DNA from 4 places in the Neoaquamicrobium sediminum genome. Region 4 is predicted to be linked to each of the others. Evidence: predicted binding sites of a transcription regulator. Region 4 holds the regulator's gene; each other region holds the start of a gene.
The links. The regulator LexA, encoded in region 4, represses DNA repair genes until DNA is damaged. The targets are predictions, from matches to a motif close to TGTTCNNNNTGTGTTCNG.
Positions count from the first base shown of each region.

Region 1 (3,921 bases), 120 kb from region 4:
TCCAGAAATCCCGCACAAACCAGCCACGACAACGAAACAACCGCCGGCAGGGTCTGCCGACGGTTGCGGTAACAATAACAGGATGACGGCGTGTCCGGACTACATGCCGGAAGCCTCGTCGATTTCATTGCCGTCCTGGTCGCCCGGCCCGCCATTCTCCAGGAATTTTTCCGCGATCAGGCCGGCATTCTGGCGCAGCGCCAGCTCGATTTCGATCGCCGTATCGGGATTGTCGCGCAGGAACTGCTTGGCGTTCTCCCGGCCTTGACCCAGGCGCTGCGAATTGTAGGAGAACCAGGCGCCCGACTTCTCGACGATGCCGGCCTTGACACCAAGGTCGATCAGCTCGCCGGTTTTCGATACGCCCTCGCCATACATGATGTCGAATTCGACCTGCTTGAAGGGCGGCGCCAGCTTGTTCTTGACCACCTTGACCCGGGTCTGGTTGCCGACCACCTCGTCACGATCCTTCACCGCGCCGATGCGGCGGATATCGAGACGCACCGAGGCATAGAACTTGAGCGCGTTGCCGCCGGTCGTGGTCTCGGGCGAGCCGAACATGACACCGATCTTCATGCGGATCTGGTTGATGAAGATGACCATCGTGTTGGAGCGCGAGATCGAAGCGGTCAGCTTGCGCAGCGCCTGGCTCATCAGGCGAGCCTGCAGGCCGGGCAGCGAATCGCCCATCTCGCCCTCGATTTCGGCGCGCGGCGTCAGTGCTGCGACCGAGTCCACGACAAGGACGTCAATCGCGCCGGAGCGCACCAGCGTGTCGCAGATCTCCAGCGCCTGCTCGCCGGTGTCAGGCTGCGAGATCAGCAGGTTCTCGAGGTCCACGCCCAGCTTGCGCGCATAGACGGGGTCGAGTGCATGCTCGGCGTCGACGAAGGCGCAGATGCCGCCCTTCTTCTGCGCTTCGGCCACCGTGTGCAGCGCCATCGTCGTCTTGCCGGAGCTTTCCGGTCCGTAAATCTCGATGATGCGCCCCTTGGGCAGTCCGCCCACACCAAGCGCGATGTCGAGCCCCAGCGAGCCGGTCGACACCGTTTCGATCTCGACCACCTGCTCGTTCGCACCGAGCCGCATGATCGAACCCTTGCCGAACGCGCGCTCGATCTGCGAGAGCGCTGCATCCAGAGCCTTTGATTTGTCCACCGAACCGTCCTCAACAAGCCGCAATGAATTTTGAGCCATGATACCTTACCCCTTGGTCTTGAGCGAAGCCGGTCAGTCCGGTGTCCCTGGAATTTTTGTACCTTTTTTGTTCACGTTTGGCAAGGGGTCTCAAATTGTTGAAATAGAATGATTTTCTGAATACGTTCCATTTTTGTCCAATCCCGTTGCTCTTGCAGCCCCTTACATTGCCAAAGATATTTCGCCGCCGGTGCAGGGCTTCCTGCATGGTCCGATTCGCCCGATCCCGCTTGCCGGGATGACGCGCGCCTCCTAGTGTCGCGGCTCTTCGATCCAACATGTCTCCACTCATGATCCGCCCCAGACTCTTCGCCGCCGGAGCGGCTCACATCGACCGCCGCGGCCGTCTTGCCGGCGCCTACGTGCCGGCCGCGTCCAATCCCGGGACCATGAGCGAGGAAGTCGGCGGCGGCGCCTTCAACGCCTTGCGCAACGCGGTACGCCACGGCGTCGACGGTTCGATCCTGTCGCTGCGCGGCGGCGACGTGGCCGCAGACGCCGTCGCGCGTGCGATCGCCGACGTTTCGGTGGAGGATCTGTCTGCAGTCTTCCTCGACAGGACGACGCCGAGCTACACCGCACTGATCGATGCCGAAGGCGAACTGATCGCGGGCTTCGCCGACATGAGCCTCTACGATATCGGCTTTCCGAAACAGGTCCGCCGCAGCAAGGTGCGCCATGCGGTGGCAGGTGCGGATGCCGTCTTGTGCGAGGCCAACATGCCCGCAACAGCGGCCGAGGCGCTGGTCAATCACGCCGGCAGCCTGCCGGTTTTTGCAATCGGCATCTCGCCAGCCAAGGTCGGGCGCCTCGCGGGCGTTCTGGCGCGGCTTTCGTGCCTGTTCATGAATGCCAACGAGGCGCGCACGCTTGCAGGTCTCGAGAGCGGCGCGAATATTGTCGAGGCGGCGCGGGTTCTGCGCGGAAAAGGACTCGCCCGTGGCGTGATCACATCCGGCGGCGCACCGCTGACGGCGTTCGACCCCGGCGGCATTTTCACCATCGCTCCCTCCCCTGCACGCTTCGTAGCCGACGTCACCGGAGCGGGAGATGCAATCGCCGGCGTGACGGTGGCCCACCTGATGCGCGGCCTCGGCTTCGCCGAAGCGCTTCGCCACGGCATGGCCGCTGCCCGGCTGACAGTCGAGGCATCGCAGGTGGTGGCGTATTATGACGACGAGGCATTCGAGGCGGCACTTGCGCTTGTCGGACACCCCGCACCCATGGCATGAGCGCCTCGAACAAGGAGACCCGCATGCCGACCCCCGAACATATCGATGTCGCCCCCGAGGTTGCCGCAGCGCTCGCCGGTGGTGGCGCCGTGGTGGCGCTTGAAAGCACCATCATCACCCACGGCATGCCCTGGCCGCAGAACAATGCCATGGCGGCGCGGGTGGAAGAGATCATCCGCGAGGAAGGCGCGACCCCGGCAACCATCGCGGTGGTGGACGGACGCCTGAAGATAGGCCTGTCGGCAACCGAACGCGAGGCGCTTGCCCAGACGCAGGGCGCGCTGAAGCTGTCGCGCGCCGATCTGGCCTTCGCGGTCGCCGAGGGGCGCACCGGCGGCACGACGGTCGCCGCGACCATGATCGCGGCGCACATGGCCGGGATTTCCGTGTTCGCCACAGGCGGCATCGGCGGCGTGCACAAGGGGGCCGAAAAGAGCTTCGACATTTCGGCCGATCTCGATGAGCTCTCGCGCACGCCCGTCATCGTGGTTTCCGCCGGCGCCAAGGCGATACTCGACATCGAAAAGACGCTGGAGGTGCTGGAGACGCGGGGCGTACCCGTGGTTGGTTTCGGCACGGACGTCATGCCGGCCTTCTGGTCGCGTACCTCGCCCTTCCCTGCCCCGCTGCGTCTCGACAGTGCGGAAGCGATCGCGCGTTTCCAGCGCACGCGAGGCGAGCTCGGCATCTCCGGTGGCATGCTGATCGCCAATCCTGTGCCGGCGGACGCCGAGATCCCCGCCGAGGCCATGGCGGTTCACATTGCTGCGGCCCAGTCCGAGCTCGATAAAAAGGGCGTCACCGGCAAGGCAGTGACACCCTATCTTTTGTCGCGGATGCTGGACCTGACGGACGGCGCGAGCCTTGCGACCAACATAGCGCTGGTCGAGAACAACGCCCGCCTGGCCGCCCGCATCGCGAAGGCCCTCTAGCCGGGCCTCCGCGTTGCCAGTCAGGAGATCGGCACGAGGTGGATCTCGACGCGGCGGTTCTGCGCGCGTCCGTCCGGCGTGGCATTGCTGGCAACCGGCTGCGAAGCGCCGAAGCCGTTGATCGCGAAGCGGCGTCCATCGACACCCTGCTGGCCCAGATAGGTCGCCACTGAGGACGCACGGCGCTGCGACAGGCCGAGATTATGCTGCGCGCTGCCGGTGGAGTCCGTGTGGCCGTTGATGTCGACCAGCGTGCGATTGTACTTGTTGAGCACCAGCGCCACGGCGTTGAGCGTGTTGTAGAATGCCGGCGTCACCTGGTCCTGGTCGGTGGCGAAGGTGATGTTTGACGGCATGTTGAGCACGATGTTGTTGCCCTGCCGGGTAACCGACACGCCGGTACCCTGCAGATAGCCGCGAAGTTCCGCTTCCTGCTGGTCCATGTAGCCGCCGATCGCGCCGCCTGCCAGCGCGCCGATGCCCGCCCCGATCAGCGCGTTGCGGCGGTCGTCGCCGCCAGCCAGCGTGCCCAGTCCCGCGCCCGCCAGCGCGCCGAGCGC
Region 1 is NZ_JAZHFV010000003.1:377,645-381,565, forward strand. Features, by position in the region: gene recA (recombinase RecA) at 100-1,197, opposite strand; gene V1479_RS12430 (carbohydrate kinase family protein) at 1,476-2,429, shown strand; gene V1479_RS12435 (pseudouridine-5'-phosphate glycosidase) at 2,453-3,361, shown strand; gene V1479_RS12440 (YiaD family glycine zipper/OmpA-like lipoprotein) at 3,382-3,921, opposite strand, start outside.
Region 1: recA (recombinase RecA) is a predicted target of LexA. The motif match lies at 1,255-1,272, and genes of this name have one in related genera.

Region 2 (3,921 bases), on a different contig from region 4:
GTGAGACGTTTCTGATCCCGTACCGGTTGGGCGGTGCCGACGCGGATGAACTGAAGCGCGTTGTCGACGCGATAAAACAGCAGATCGAGCCGCCGTGCGCCAAGGCCGCGCTTCTCGAGCTCAAGGCAAAGCGCCTCGACCAGCCGGCCAGTATAGCGGGCGATCGTCTCGGCAGCGCCGATCGGCTCGCCAAAGACGCGGCGCACCTCGACCAATTCGGGCGAGCGAACGGGGTCGACGGGCTCGGCCAGGACACCCAGCGCCTGATCGAGCCGCCGTCCAAGCTCGGGTCCGAAGCGCAAGGTTATTGGGGCGCGGGGCTGATCCAGAATGTCGCCGATCCGCTCGAAGCCGAGCGTTCTGAGACCGGCAATGGTCTCACCTTCCAAACGAAGGGCAGCTAGCGGCAGCGGCCGCAGCATCGCTTCACTTTGCCCTTGTGGAATGACCAGCACCTCTCCTTTCAGGAACCGCGCTGCGGCGTGGGCGGCGCCCCAGCTGTCGGCGATCGCCGCCCGCGCCTCGACCCCAGAGGACGCGAAGCGCCGAACGAGGGAGGCGAGCATGGCCGCCTCGCCGCCATGCAGATGATCGGCGCCCGTGGTATCGATCACCAAACCGTCTGGCGGATCGACCATGACCACTGGCGATATACGTTGCAGAACCCAAAGCGCCAGCTTGTCGAGACCTTCGGCATCGGCGACCGGATCGGCGTCGATGACGATGAGGCCGGGCACAAGGGCCTGGGCCTTTGCGACGGCCATGCCGACACGGACGCCACGTGCCTGCGCATTGGCGTCGATGGCGGTGATCAGCCGTCGTCGGCCGGAGCGGCCGACAAGGACAAGCGGCGCCTCAGGCGGAGGCGACGCGTCGCCAGACTTCCTTCTGAGGCGGTCTGTCGGCCACCTTGGAAGGAAGAGCGATACGACCCTGTGCATCGCAGGCCTCCACTTCGAAATCTGCACTTTCTCCGGCTTTCGCCCGGATCAGCTCAACCAGCCAGCGAGCGCGACCGAGCCCCGGGACCGGCAATGGGACCGAGGGCAGGACGGAAACGCGCCAGCGCGTGGCACTGGCTGTGGGCTGACCGAAATCGCCAGCCTCCGTCTGCCGGCGCCAGCGGCGCATGGCGAGGCCGATGGTCCGCGACGATTCCGCGGCGAGTTGCAGGCGCCGCGATGCAGTCATCGACAGATGCGCGGTTTCGGCGATCACAGCGCCGAGACCGCCGTGTCGCAAGCCTTCCTCAAAACAGTCGAGAAGCGCCTTCTCGTCACCTGTCTCGACATGGATCACGCGGTCTGGCGCCAGGCCCGCCTGCGCGATAGCGGGAGCGAAAAGGTCCGCGCGTGTGACGATCCACAACACCTTGCCCCGGGTTCGCGCAGCAATTCCGGTAACAAACAAAGCCGCCGCCGCGCCGTCGACGGCTCCATTGCCGCCGCCAGCGATTTCATGCAGTGCCCCCAATGCCAACCCTCCCCCTGGAAGCCTGCGATCGATGTCGGCGAGGCCGAATGGCAGGACTTCGCGCACGCGGCCTGCGCCCCCTTCCAGGTGCGCGATACGCTCCTGAAGCTGGGCGATGACAGGGTTTGCCGCGCGATCGGGCATCGTCAATCCAGGTCTCCTGAGGGCTTTCCAACGCCCGGAGGCGCTGTTATGTTCATTATTTGTTCCGTTTTGGAAAATGAGTCAATCGGGCTCTTGGTGGAGTTTTTCGGGACGGGGTGGGGAAGCTACGGCAAGCATCAGCGCAGCACTCAGCGATTGTCGTTGTAACTGAGGGTGATAGGGGGCGAGACGGCATGAATGCGGCGCATCTGGAAAAACTGAACGACGGTCAACGTGCCGCGGTCGTCCACGGCATCGGCCTCCCTGACGGCCGGGTCGGAGGGCCGTTGCTGATCATTGCCGGTGCTGGATCGGGTAAGACCAACACGCTCGCGCATCGCGTTGCCCAACTCATCATCGCCGGCGCCGATCCGCGGCGCATCCTGCTGATGACGTTCTCGCGTCGGGCCGCGAGCGAAATGGCTAAACGGGTGGCACGAATTTGTGCCAGGGTGCTCGGTGACAAGGCCGGCGTTCTGACCGACGCGCTCACCTGGTCCGGCACATTCCACGGCATCGGCGCTCGAATCTTACGGGAATATGCGGTCGAGCTCGGCCTGGATCCGCAATTCACCATTCATGATCGGGAGGATTCGGCGGATCTGATGAACCTGGTTCGTCACGATCTCGGATTCTCCAAGACGCAGAACCGGTTTCCAACCAAGGGAACGTGCCTCTCAATCTATTCGCGCGCCGTCAATGCCGAGGCATCGCTCGAAGACGTACTGCGCGCCAGTTTTCCATGGTGTGCGGCCTGGGGGAAGGAACTGCGCGGGCTCTTTGCGGGCTATGTCGAGGCAAAGCAGATCCAGAACGTGCTCGATTATGATGATTTGCTGCTCTACTGGGCCCAGACCATGGGCGATGTCACATTGGCTGGCGAGATCGGCGGCAGGTGGGATCATGTTCTGGTCGACGAATATCAGGACACCAACCGCCTTCAGGCGACGATCCTCACGGGATTGAAGCCAGCAGGACGCGGCCTTACCGTCGTCGGCGACGACGCACAGGCGATCTATTCCTTCCGCGCGGCCACGGTCCGGAACATCCTCGATTTCCCAAAGGCGTTCTCGCCAGCGGCTGAGGTCATCACCCTCGACCGCAACTACCGCTCCACCCAGCCAATCCTTGCCGCCGCCAATGGCGTGATTGGTCTCGCAAAAGAGCGTTTCACCAAGAACCTGTGGACCGATCGGCCGTCAAACGAGCGGCCGAGGCTGATCACCGTGCGAGACGAAGCCGACCAGGCGAAGTTCGTGGCTGAAGAGATCCTGGCGAACCGGGAGAGCGGCATGCGGCTGAAAGATCAAGCGGTGCTATTCCGAGCCAGCCACCATAGCGGGCCGCTGGAGGTGGAACTCACGCGGCGCAACATCCCCTTCGTCAAGTTTGGCGGACTCAAATTCCTCGACAGCGCCCACGTGAAGGACATGCTCGCGGCACTGCGCTTTGCGCAGAACATCCGCGATCGGGTGGCTGGCTTCCGGCTGTTGCAGCTTCTGCCCGGCGTCGGACCGGCGACGGCGCAGAACGCGCTGGATGCGATCGCGGAGAGCGCCGATCCGATAGAGACGCTCGCCCGCCTCCCCTGCCCTGCCCGCGCGCAAAGTGAGTGGCCGGGCTTCGTGGACCTCATCGCGGGTTTGCGTTCCGGCACCTCCGGTTGGCCCGCCGAGATCGCGCAAGTTCGGGCCTGGTACGAACCTCATCTTGAGCGGATCCATGAAGATTTCGAGATGCGCCGCGCCGACCTGCTCCAGCTCGAGGACATCGCTGCCGGCTATCCTGGCCGCGAACGGTTTCTCACCGAAATTACACTCGATCCTCCGGATGCCACTTCAGGGCAGGCCGGCGTGCCGCTTCTCGACGAGGATTATCTGATCCTGTCGACGATTCACTCCGCCAAGGGCCAGGAATGGGGTGCGGTTTTCGTTCTCAATACAGTTGATGGCTGCATCCCTTCCGATCTGGGTGTGGGGACGTCCGACGATATAGAGGAAGAGCGGCGGCTGCTTTACGTTGCAATGACAAGAGCAAAGGACAGCCTTAACCTGGTCGTTCCACAACGCTTCTTTACCCATGGCCAGTCCTCAACAGGTGACCGCCACGTCTACGCCTCGCGTACAAGGTTCATACCCGCCCATCTCGTCGATCTGTTCGAGCGACGCGCGTGGCCCACGGTCCCATCCGGCTCAAACTCCAGTATCGGGCCGAGAAAAGTACGTCTGGATGTTGGTGCTCGGATGCGCGGTATGTGGCGTTGATTGAAACGGTGGCCCGGTAGCCGTGTTTGCGGTGAGACGG
Region 2 is NZ_JAZHFV010000008.1:11,895-15,815, reverse strand. Features, by position in the region: gene V1479_RS21760 (Y-family DNA polymerase) at 1-941, opposite strand, end outside; gene V1479_RS21755 (ImuA family protein) at 856-1,617, opposite strand; gene V1479_RS21750 (ATP-dependent helicase) at 1,812-3,881, shown strand.
Region 2: V1479_RS21755 (ImuA family protein) is a predicted target of LexA. The motif match lies at 1,667-1,684, and genes of this name have one in related genera.

Region 3 (3,921 bases), on a different contig from region 4:
CTCGTAGGAAGGCTCCACAACGAGCGAGGTGCGGCCGGATGCGAGCGCATTGACCACGTCGCCGAAGCCGGGCTTGTCCTTGCCGTCATTGCCCAGCGACCAGAGCAGCGTGACCAGACCAGCCGGACCGGGCTTCAACAGCGCCGGTACGAAGATATGGAACGCGCCGAAACGCACACCCAGCCGCCGCAGCGCCGCGCGTGCCTCCTGGTCGAGCGCCTTGACGTCGTCCGCGACATCGCGCCGGTTGAGCAGTCCGAAATTCTCCGTCAGCCGGAAAGCGATACCGCGCGCGATGCCGGTGAGCTGTTCGGCATTCCGGAGATCGAAAAGCGGCTTGAGCAGCATCTCGATCTGGTAGCGCACGAAACGCTCGGCTCGTGCCGCGACCTTGTCGCGGGCTGGACCCGTGAGTTGCTCGTCGGCCAGCAGGATCACGCGCGGGATCAGCGGGTCTTCTCCCGCCGTCAGCGTCGCCACCGGCGCTCCGATCCAGCGCAGCAGTCCGTCGGATGCGAGCGCGAAATCGCCATTGCTGGCAACGGCAAAGCGCTCGGCCCGCGTGTCGAACTCCTGCGCCAGCGCCTTCTGCGCGGCTGCCTTGACCGCCTTGGCATCCTCGCCATCGGCCGCCTGATCGGCCGAGAACCGGAACCCTTGCAACGCGCCGACGTGATGTCCTTCAACGACGACGTCACCCGACGGGTTTATTTCTGCTTCAAGCATTGCGTTTTCTCTCAGGCGCCTCATGAGGACGGAAGTCCTGCGGTCTACGAACCGTTTCGTCAATCTTTCGTGGAGCGCATCGGACAGCTTGTCCTCTATCTCGCGCGTTTTTTCCTGCCAGTGTGCCGGATCGGCCAGCCAGCCGGGCCGATGGGAGACGAAGGTCCAGGTGCGGATCTGCGCAATCCGATGCGACAGCGTGTCGATGTCGCCATCGGTCGTGTCGGCGCGGTGCACCTGTTCAGCCATGTAATTTTCATCGACATGTCCCTTGCGGGCTAGGTCCAGATAGATGCTGCCGATGATGTCTGCGTGCTGCGCGGGCGCAATGCGACGATAGTCCGGCAGAGCACACGCTTCCCACAGCAGCTCGACGCGACGGGCGTCCGTGGCAAGCCGGCGCACATCCTCGTCCTGCGACAGATGATCGAGCGCGCGTGCGTCGACCGCCGGAAGCGCCCGCGTCAGGCCCTCCACCTGCGGGATGCGTTCGATCGAACGCTTGAGGCTGTCGATGCTCGAGAAGTCGAAGGATGCCGTACGCCATTGCAGCACCTTTACCGACTCGAAACTGTGCGATTCGATGCGCTCAACCAGCTCGTCGTCCAGGGGGGCCACCTGCCCCGTGACGCCGAAAGTGCCGTCACGAAGGTGGCGACCGGCGCGGCCGGCAATCTGGCCAAGTTCCGCCGCGCTGAGATCGCGGTACTGATAACCGTCGAACTTGCGGTTCTGCGCAAACGCGACGTGGTCCACATCCAGGTTGAGGCCCATGCCGATGGCATCCGTCGCGACCAGATAGTCGACGTCGCCCGACTGGTAGAGTTCGACCTGCGCATTGCGGGTGCGAGGGCTGAGCGCACCGAGCACAACCGCGGCGGCGCCGCGTTGACGGCGGATCAGTTCGGCGATGCCGTAAACTTCGTCAGCCGAAAAGGCGACGATGGCGCTACGGCGCGGCAACCGCGTCAGCTTCTTCTGCCCTGCGTAGGCGAGATGCGACATACGCGGCCGTGTGACGACAGACACGCCCCGCAGCAGCTTCTCCAGAATGCCGCGCATGGTGGCTGAGCCCAGCAGCAGCGTCTCCTGCCGGCCGCGCAGATGCAGGATGCGATCGGTAAAGATGTGCCCGCGCTCAAGGTCAGCCGCCAGCTGCACCTCGTCGATAGCCACGAAAGCGGCGTCCGTCTCGCGCGGCATCGCCTCGACCGTGCACACCGAATAGCGCGCGCCGGGCGGCACGATCTTCTCTTCGCCGGTGATCAGCGCGACCTTCTCGGCCCCTACCTTCTCGCACACGCGCGCATAGACCTCGCGCGCAAGCAGCCGCAACGGCAGCCCGATGACCCCGCTCTCATGCGCGACCATCCGCTCGATGGCCAGATGGGTCTTGCCGGTGTTGGTCGGGCCGAGCACGGCGGTGACATCCCGTCCGGAAAGGACGAGCGGCGCGTCTGTTCTGGTCTGGATGTTCATCGTACGAGGTCGGCCTCTTGCCGCGCCGCAAAGCGGTGGACGCTTCCGTTAGCATGTCTGCACGGTCCAACGGAAGATGCCGACGCGCCTTCTAGATAGGTCGTAAGGCTCGCCAAGCCAACGCGGCAACCAGCGTTTTTAACGGTTGGAACGAGTCTGGAACGAATCGGCTACGAATCACTGACTTTCGCATGTTCCCGCTTTGATCACCGCAACATATAGAGGTATGCCACACATTAGTCACCACATGCGGAATCTGCGCACGAACCATTTTCCCTAGCGGGACCATACCCGTTAACTTTTTGCGGCAGCAGCTGCTGAATTGGCGCTCTAGCATCGTCAACAGCGCCGCAAGCTTCAGAATTCGTTAGTGAATTTTTTAGGCACTGTTAACCCTGTGGCTGCGTCGGCGCATTGTCCGTTAACGTTCCGGCCAAACACGGAACGAACCGGCGACGAATCACTGACTTATGCATTTTCCTGTTTTGTTCACCGCAAGATGTTGTGTCATGCACCGCTTTTCCACCGCAATTCCACAGGCTGTGCACTGCATTTCCACAGTAGCAGCAGTCAGGCGTTAACCACTTACGCTCGGAACCAGTCTGTTCTTGCGCACTCGCAGCTGGGTTGTTGCATGCGTCGGGTCAGCAGCTTCGCCCAAAAAGAGACGGCCCCGTTGGGGGCCGCTCCTTTCCATAAGCAGAAACGTGGCTCAGACGAAGAATTGTCCGCCATTGGCTGAAATGGTCGAGCCGGTGATGAAGCCTGCGTCATCCGAGGCCAGGAAGGCGACGATCCGTGCAATCTCCTCCGGCTCGCCCAGCCGGCCGACCGGAATCTGCGGGATGATGCGCTCGTTGAGCACTTTCTCGTCGATCGCCTTGACCATTTCGGTTGCGATATAGCCGGGGCAGATCGCGTTCACCGTTATCCCGGCGCGCGCGCCTTCCTGCGCCAGCGCCTTGGTGAAACCGAGATCGCCGGCCTTGGCCGCCGAATAGTTCGCCTGCCCCGCCTGGCCCTTCTGGCCGTTAATCGACGAGATCGTGATGACACGGCCGAACTTGCGGTCGCGCATGCCTGACCACAGCGGATGCGTCATGTTGAAGACGCCGTTGAGATTGGTGTCGATGACCTCCCTCCACTGCTGGGGCGTCATCTTGTGAAACATGCCGTCGCGGGTGATGCCGGCATTGTTGACCAGAATGTCGACGGGGCCGAGATCAGCCTCGACCTGCTTGATCCCCTCGACGCAGGCGTCGTAGTCGGCGACCGACCATTTATAGACCGGAATACCTGTCTCTTCCTTGAACTTCGCAGCCGCTTCGTCGTTGCCGGCATAGTTCGCGGCCACCTTGTAGCCTGCCTGCTTCAACCCTGCCGATATGGCCGCGCCGATGCCGCGCGAGCCGCCGGTGACAATTGCCGTCCTGGTCATGTGGTTCCTCCTCCCAATTTAGCGAGTAAGGAAATAGGGGACCAAGGCAGTAGGGGATGGCGCTTCTGGTCGCTCTTTCCCCCTACGGCCTTACTCGCCTTATTGCCTTACCGACCTATTCGCTCAGTTCATCGCTTCAACGCACATCGCGACACCCATGCCGCCGCCGATGCAGAGCGTTGCCAGGCCCTTCTTCGCGCCGCGCCGCTTCATCTCGTAGACCAGCGTGTTGAAGATGCGCGCGCCAGATGCCCCGATCGGGTGACCGATGGCGATCG
Region 3 is NZ_JAZHFV010000004.1:103,990-107,910, reverse strand. Features, by position in the region: gene V1479_RS13635 (helicase-related protein) at 1-2,205, opposite strand, end outside; gene phbB (acetoacetyl-CoA reductase) at 2,918-3,643, opposite strand; gene V1479_RS13625 (acetyl-CoA C-acetyltransferase) at 3,767-3,921, opposite strand, start outside.
Region 3: V1479_RS13635 (helicase-related protein) is a predicted target of LexA. The motif match lies at 2,352-2,369, and genes of this name have one in related genera.

Region 4 (3,921 bases):
GCGCGGATGCGGTTCTGCTTCAGGAAGATGCCGAGCCGGACGAAGACGGACTAACCATCCGCGCCAGCGAAGCGGTCACCCCTGGCCGTCACGTAAGGGCTGCCGGGCTCGATTTCCGCGTCGGCGACATCCTTTTGGCCAAAGGCCGGGCGCTCGACGCTGCAGCGCTGTCGCTCGCAGCAGCCGGCAACCACCCGCTCCTTTCGGTGGTGCGCACGCCGCTGGTCGCGATCCTGGCCACGGGCAGCGAGTTGCTGCCGCCCGGTTCGGAACCCGGGCCCGACCAGATCATCGCATCGAACGGCTATGGGGTCGCGGCGCTGGCGCGCGATGCAGGCGCTCGGGTGCTGGATCTCGGCATCGCGCCTGACGATCGCGGCGTGCTTGCCGAGCGCGTCCGTGACGCAATCTCGGCCGGTGCCGACGTGATCGTGACGCTCGGCGGTGCTTCGGTCGGCGACCACGACCTCGTCCGCGAGGTGCTTACTGGCGAAGGCATGGCGCTCGAGTTCTGGAAGATCGCCATGCGCCCCGGCAAGCCGCTGATGTTCGGCAGACTAGCCGAGACCCGTGTACTCGGCCTGCCGGGAAATCCGGTTTCAAGCCTCGTCTGCGCGCATCTGTTCCTGAAACCGCTGCTCGCGAAGCTTGGCGGCCGCCCACATGTTGCCGACATAAGGGAAGCCGTCCTTGGCGAAGCCATGAAGGCCAACGATCACCGGCAGGATTATGTCCGCGCGGCAGCGACGCTTGAGGACGGGCGCCTCGTTGCAAGGCCGTTCGCCGTGCAGGATTCCTCGATGCTGACGACACTGGCGCACGCCAACGCGCTCATCATCCGCGAACCGAACGTGGCCGCGTCGGAGGCGGGTGATGCCTGCCGCGTGTTGATGCTGCGCTGAGCCTGGCTTGGGCAATAAGGGCGGCCTCGAGCTGCCAAGTTCACGATAATTTAAGCCGTTGCGGAACACAACTGGAACAGATAGTGTTTGTTCTGGTTTTGTTTATGGACTGATTCCCAAAAGGGGCAACAGAATGCTGACGCGCAAGCAACACGAACTGCTTCTCTTCATCCATGAAAGGCTGAAGGAAACTGGCATTCCCCCTTCCTTCGACGAGATGAAGGAGGCGCTCGACCTCGCTTCCAAGTCCGGTATTCACCGCCTGATTACGGCGCTCGAGGAGCGCGGCTTCATTCGACGCCTGCCCAACAGGGCACGTGCGCTGGAAGTGCTGCGGCTGCCGGACTCGATCGCGCCGGGGCTCAATGCGGCCAAAAAGTTCTCGCCCAGCGTCATTCAAGGCAGCCTTGGCCGAGCGCCTGAACCCTCGCGCATCCAGGCTGCCAGCAATGACGATGATGCCGGTGCGGCCGTTGCGATTCCCGTAATGGGCCGGATTGCCGCCGGCGTGCCGATCGAGGCGATCCAGCACAGGACGCATTCGATCAGCGTTCCGCCGGAAATGCTTTCGGGCGGCGAGCACTACGCACTCGAGGTCAAGGGCGACTCGATGATCGAGGCTGGCATCTTCGACGGCGACACCGTCATCATCCGCGACGGCCAGACCGCCAATCCCGGCGACATCGTGGTGGCGCTCGTCGACGATGAGGAAGCAACCCTCAAGCGGTTCCGCCGCAAGGGCGCCTCGATCGCACTGGAGGCCGCCAATCCGGCCTACGAAACCCGTATCTTCGGTCCCGATCGCGTGAAGGTGCAAGGCAGGCTTGTCGGGCTTATTCGGCGGTATTGAGCGGCCCTTAGACAAGGTCATGCTCGACTGAGGATGAGCATGAGGGGCGGATTGATCGAATCCAACCTATTGGGCTCTATGCACGTCAAGGAATAGCCCGTCGGGCAGCAGGATTCCCGGGCGATGCACACCCTCCCTCATGCTGAGATGCGAGCCCCCGGGTCTTGCCTTCGGCGAGCCCGAGGACAGGCTCCGCGAGCCTTGAAGGACGCACCGATCAGCGCTTCCGCTGCAAAGGTATCGCGGCAGCCGGCGGGGTGTTACTCACCTTGCGATTTCTGCCAGGGTGGAAGTCCCCTCGCCTCCCGCGAATACTGCCGGTGCGCGTGCCAGTGCCGATAAGGTTCGCGGATCGCGAAACGGATGTTTGGGTATAAAGCCGGTCTCGCGGAAGTGCGATCCAAGTCGCTGGCGCCTGTGCCAGGGCTTGCTCCGGTCCCGCGTGTTTCCCTGATGATGTCGTTCTCGAAGACGATCTCGGCGCTGCCGCGGCGGGCCAGATCGCGCTTGGTGATGACCGCAACGCTGCTATCCCGGCAAGGATTGTTCGCAGTGGCGTCGTCGATGACGATCAGGCTGGCATAAGAACACGCAGTCGAAGCCGTTCGTTCGCCGTCGGCGTGAACGACTATGCCGCCGCCGCCATGGCGCGCTATGCAAAGCCCTTCGCCGCACCGGAAAGGCAACTCGCTCTCATCGTCACTCAGGGCGGCATGAGGCGGGAGCCCGGCATCACCTTCGATGGGCCAAACCAGTTCGCCGGCTTGTGCGGCCCGCTGCCAATTCTGGATGGTAAAGGCGCTTGGTCGCGCGCGGTTGACGGCGAGGCGCCCATTGCCGCGATCGACAGCAACGAGCCGCGCGTCCTCCGAGACGAAGACATGCGGCAACTGCCGTGTCGCGATCAGGAACGCCCCGGCGATGAGCAGCGGAAGTGCTGCCCAGCGCAGGGCGCTGCCAGCCATCGTCAGGATCGCCAGCGCTGCGGTCAGCATCAGCACCGCCGAAAGCGGGATCGCGCCGGTGGCGTCGAATGCCGATCGCTCGGCAAGCCACACGGCTATCGAATTCATCGCGGATATGCCCATCCCCATCGCATACAACGCCGGCCCTTCGAGGCCGAAGGGCATCAACAGGCATGCGAGCACCGCCGCCGGCATGACGACGGCGGAGACGAATGGCATTGCCGCAAGGTTGGCGACGAGGCCGAGCGGCGAAACCTGCTGGAAGTGCCATGCGGTGAAAAGCGCCGTTGCGAGACCCGCGACGACTGACGTCAGCGACAGTCCCGAGACGTATTTCATGCCCGTTGTGAAGGCCAGCCGCACGGGACCGTACTTTGCGGCCTGTCGGCGCGGCGTCCGCCTTTCGCGGTACGAGGCCCAGGCCGCGTAAGCGGCCACAAGCGCGGCGGTTGCGGCAAACGACATGTGGAAGCTCGGCCCCATCACCTCATGCGGGGCAATCAGCAGGATGATGACGGCCGATATGGCAAGGTTGCGCATCGTGAGCGCCGCGCGGTCGACCATGACCGCAAGCAGCATCACCGCAAGCATGGTGAAGCTGCGCTGCGCGGCAATGCCTGCGCCCGAAATGACGAGGTAGGCCGCCGTCGCGGTGAGCGCACCGAAGGCGGCATATTTCTTCGCCGGCCATCGCGACGAAAAGCCCGGTGCAAGCGCAAAGGCGGTTCGCAAGCCGAACATAACGGTCCCGGCCACCAGGGCCATATGCAGGCCGGAGATGGAGATGACGTGATAGAGCCCGACCACCCGCAGTGCCTCGTTCATCTCTTCCGGTATGCCTGCGCGGATACCCGTAATCAGCGCGGCCGCGATAGCGCCCTCAGGGCCGCCGATGCTGGCCGCGATGTCCTGCGCCATGCGCGTACGCCAGCCCTCCACCCATGCGGCGGCGGCAGTCATCAACCCGGGTTTGTCTGCCGTTTCCACGAGCTCCGGATTTCTGAGGAAAAAGCCGACCGCGCCGATACCGTCGAAGTAGCTGTTGAAGGCAAAGTCATAGCTTTGCGGGCGGACTGGCCCGGAAGCAGGCATCAGCCGGACAAGACCTTGCACGGCATCTCCAGGCCGCAATGTTTCTGGCACCGCGCGGGCGGTTGCACGAACGCGATCCGGCGCATAACGAAGCACCGGCCGCTCGGTCGCG
Region 4 is NZ_JAZHFV010000003.1:262,059-265,979, reverse strand. Features, by position in the region: gene V1479_RS11845 (molybdopterin molybdotransferase MoeA) at 1-902, shown strand, start outside; gene lexA (transcriptional repressor LexA) at 1,036-1,752, shown strand; gene V1479_RS11835 (ComEC/Rec2 family competence protein) at 2,013-3,921, opposite strand, start outside.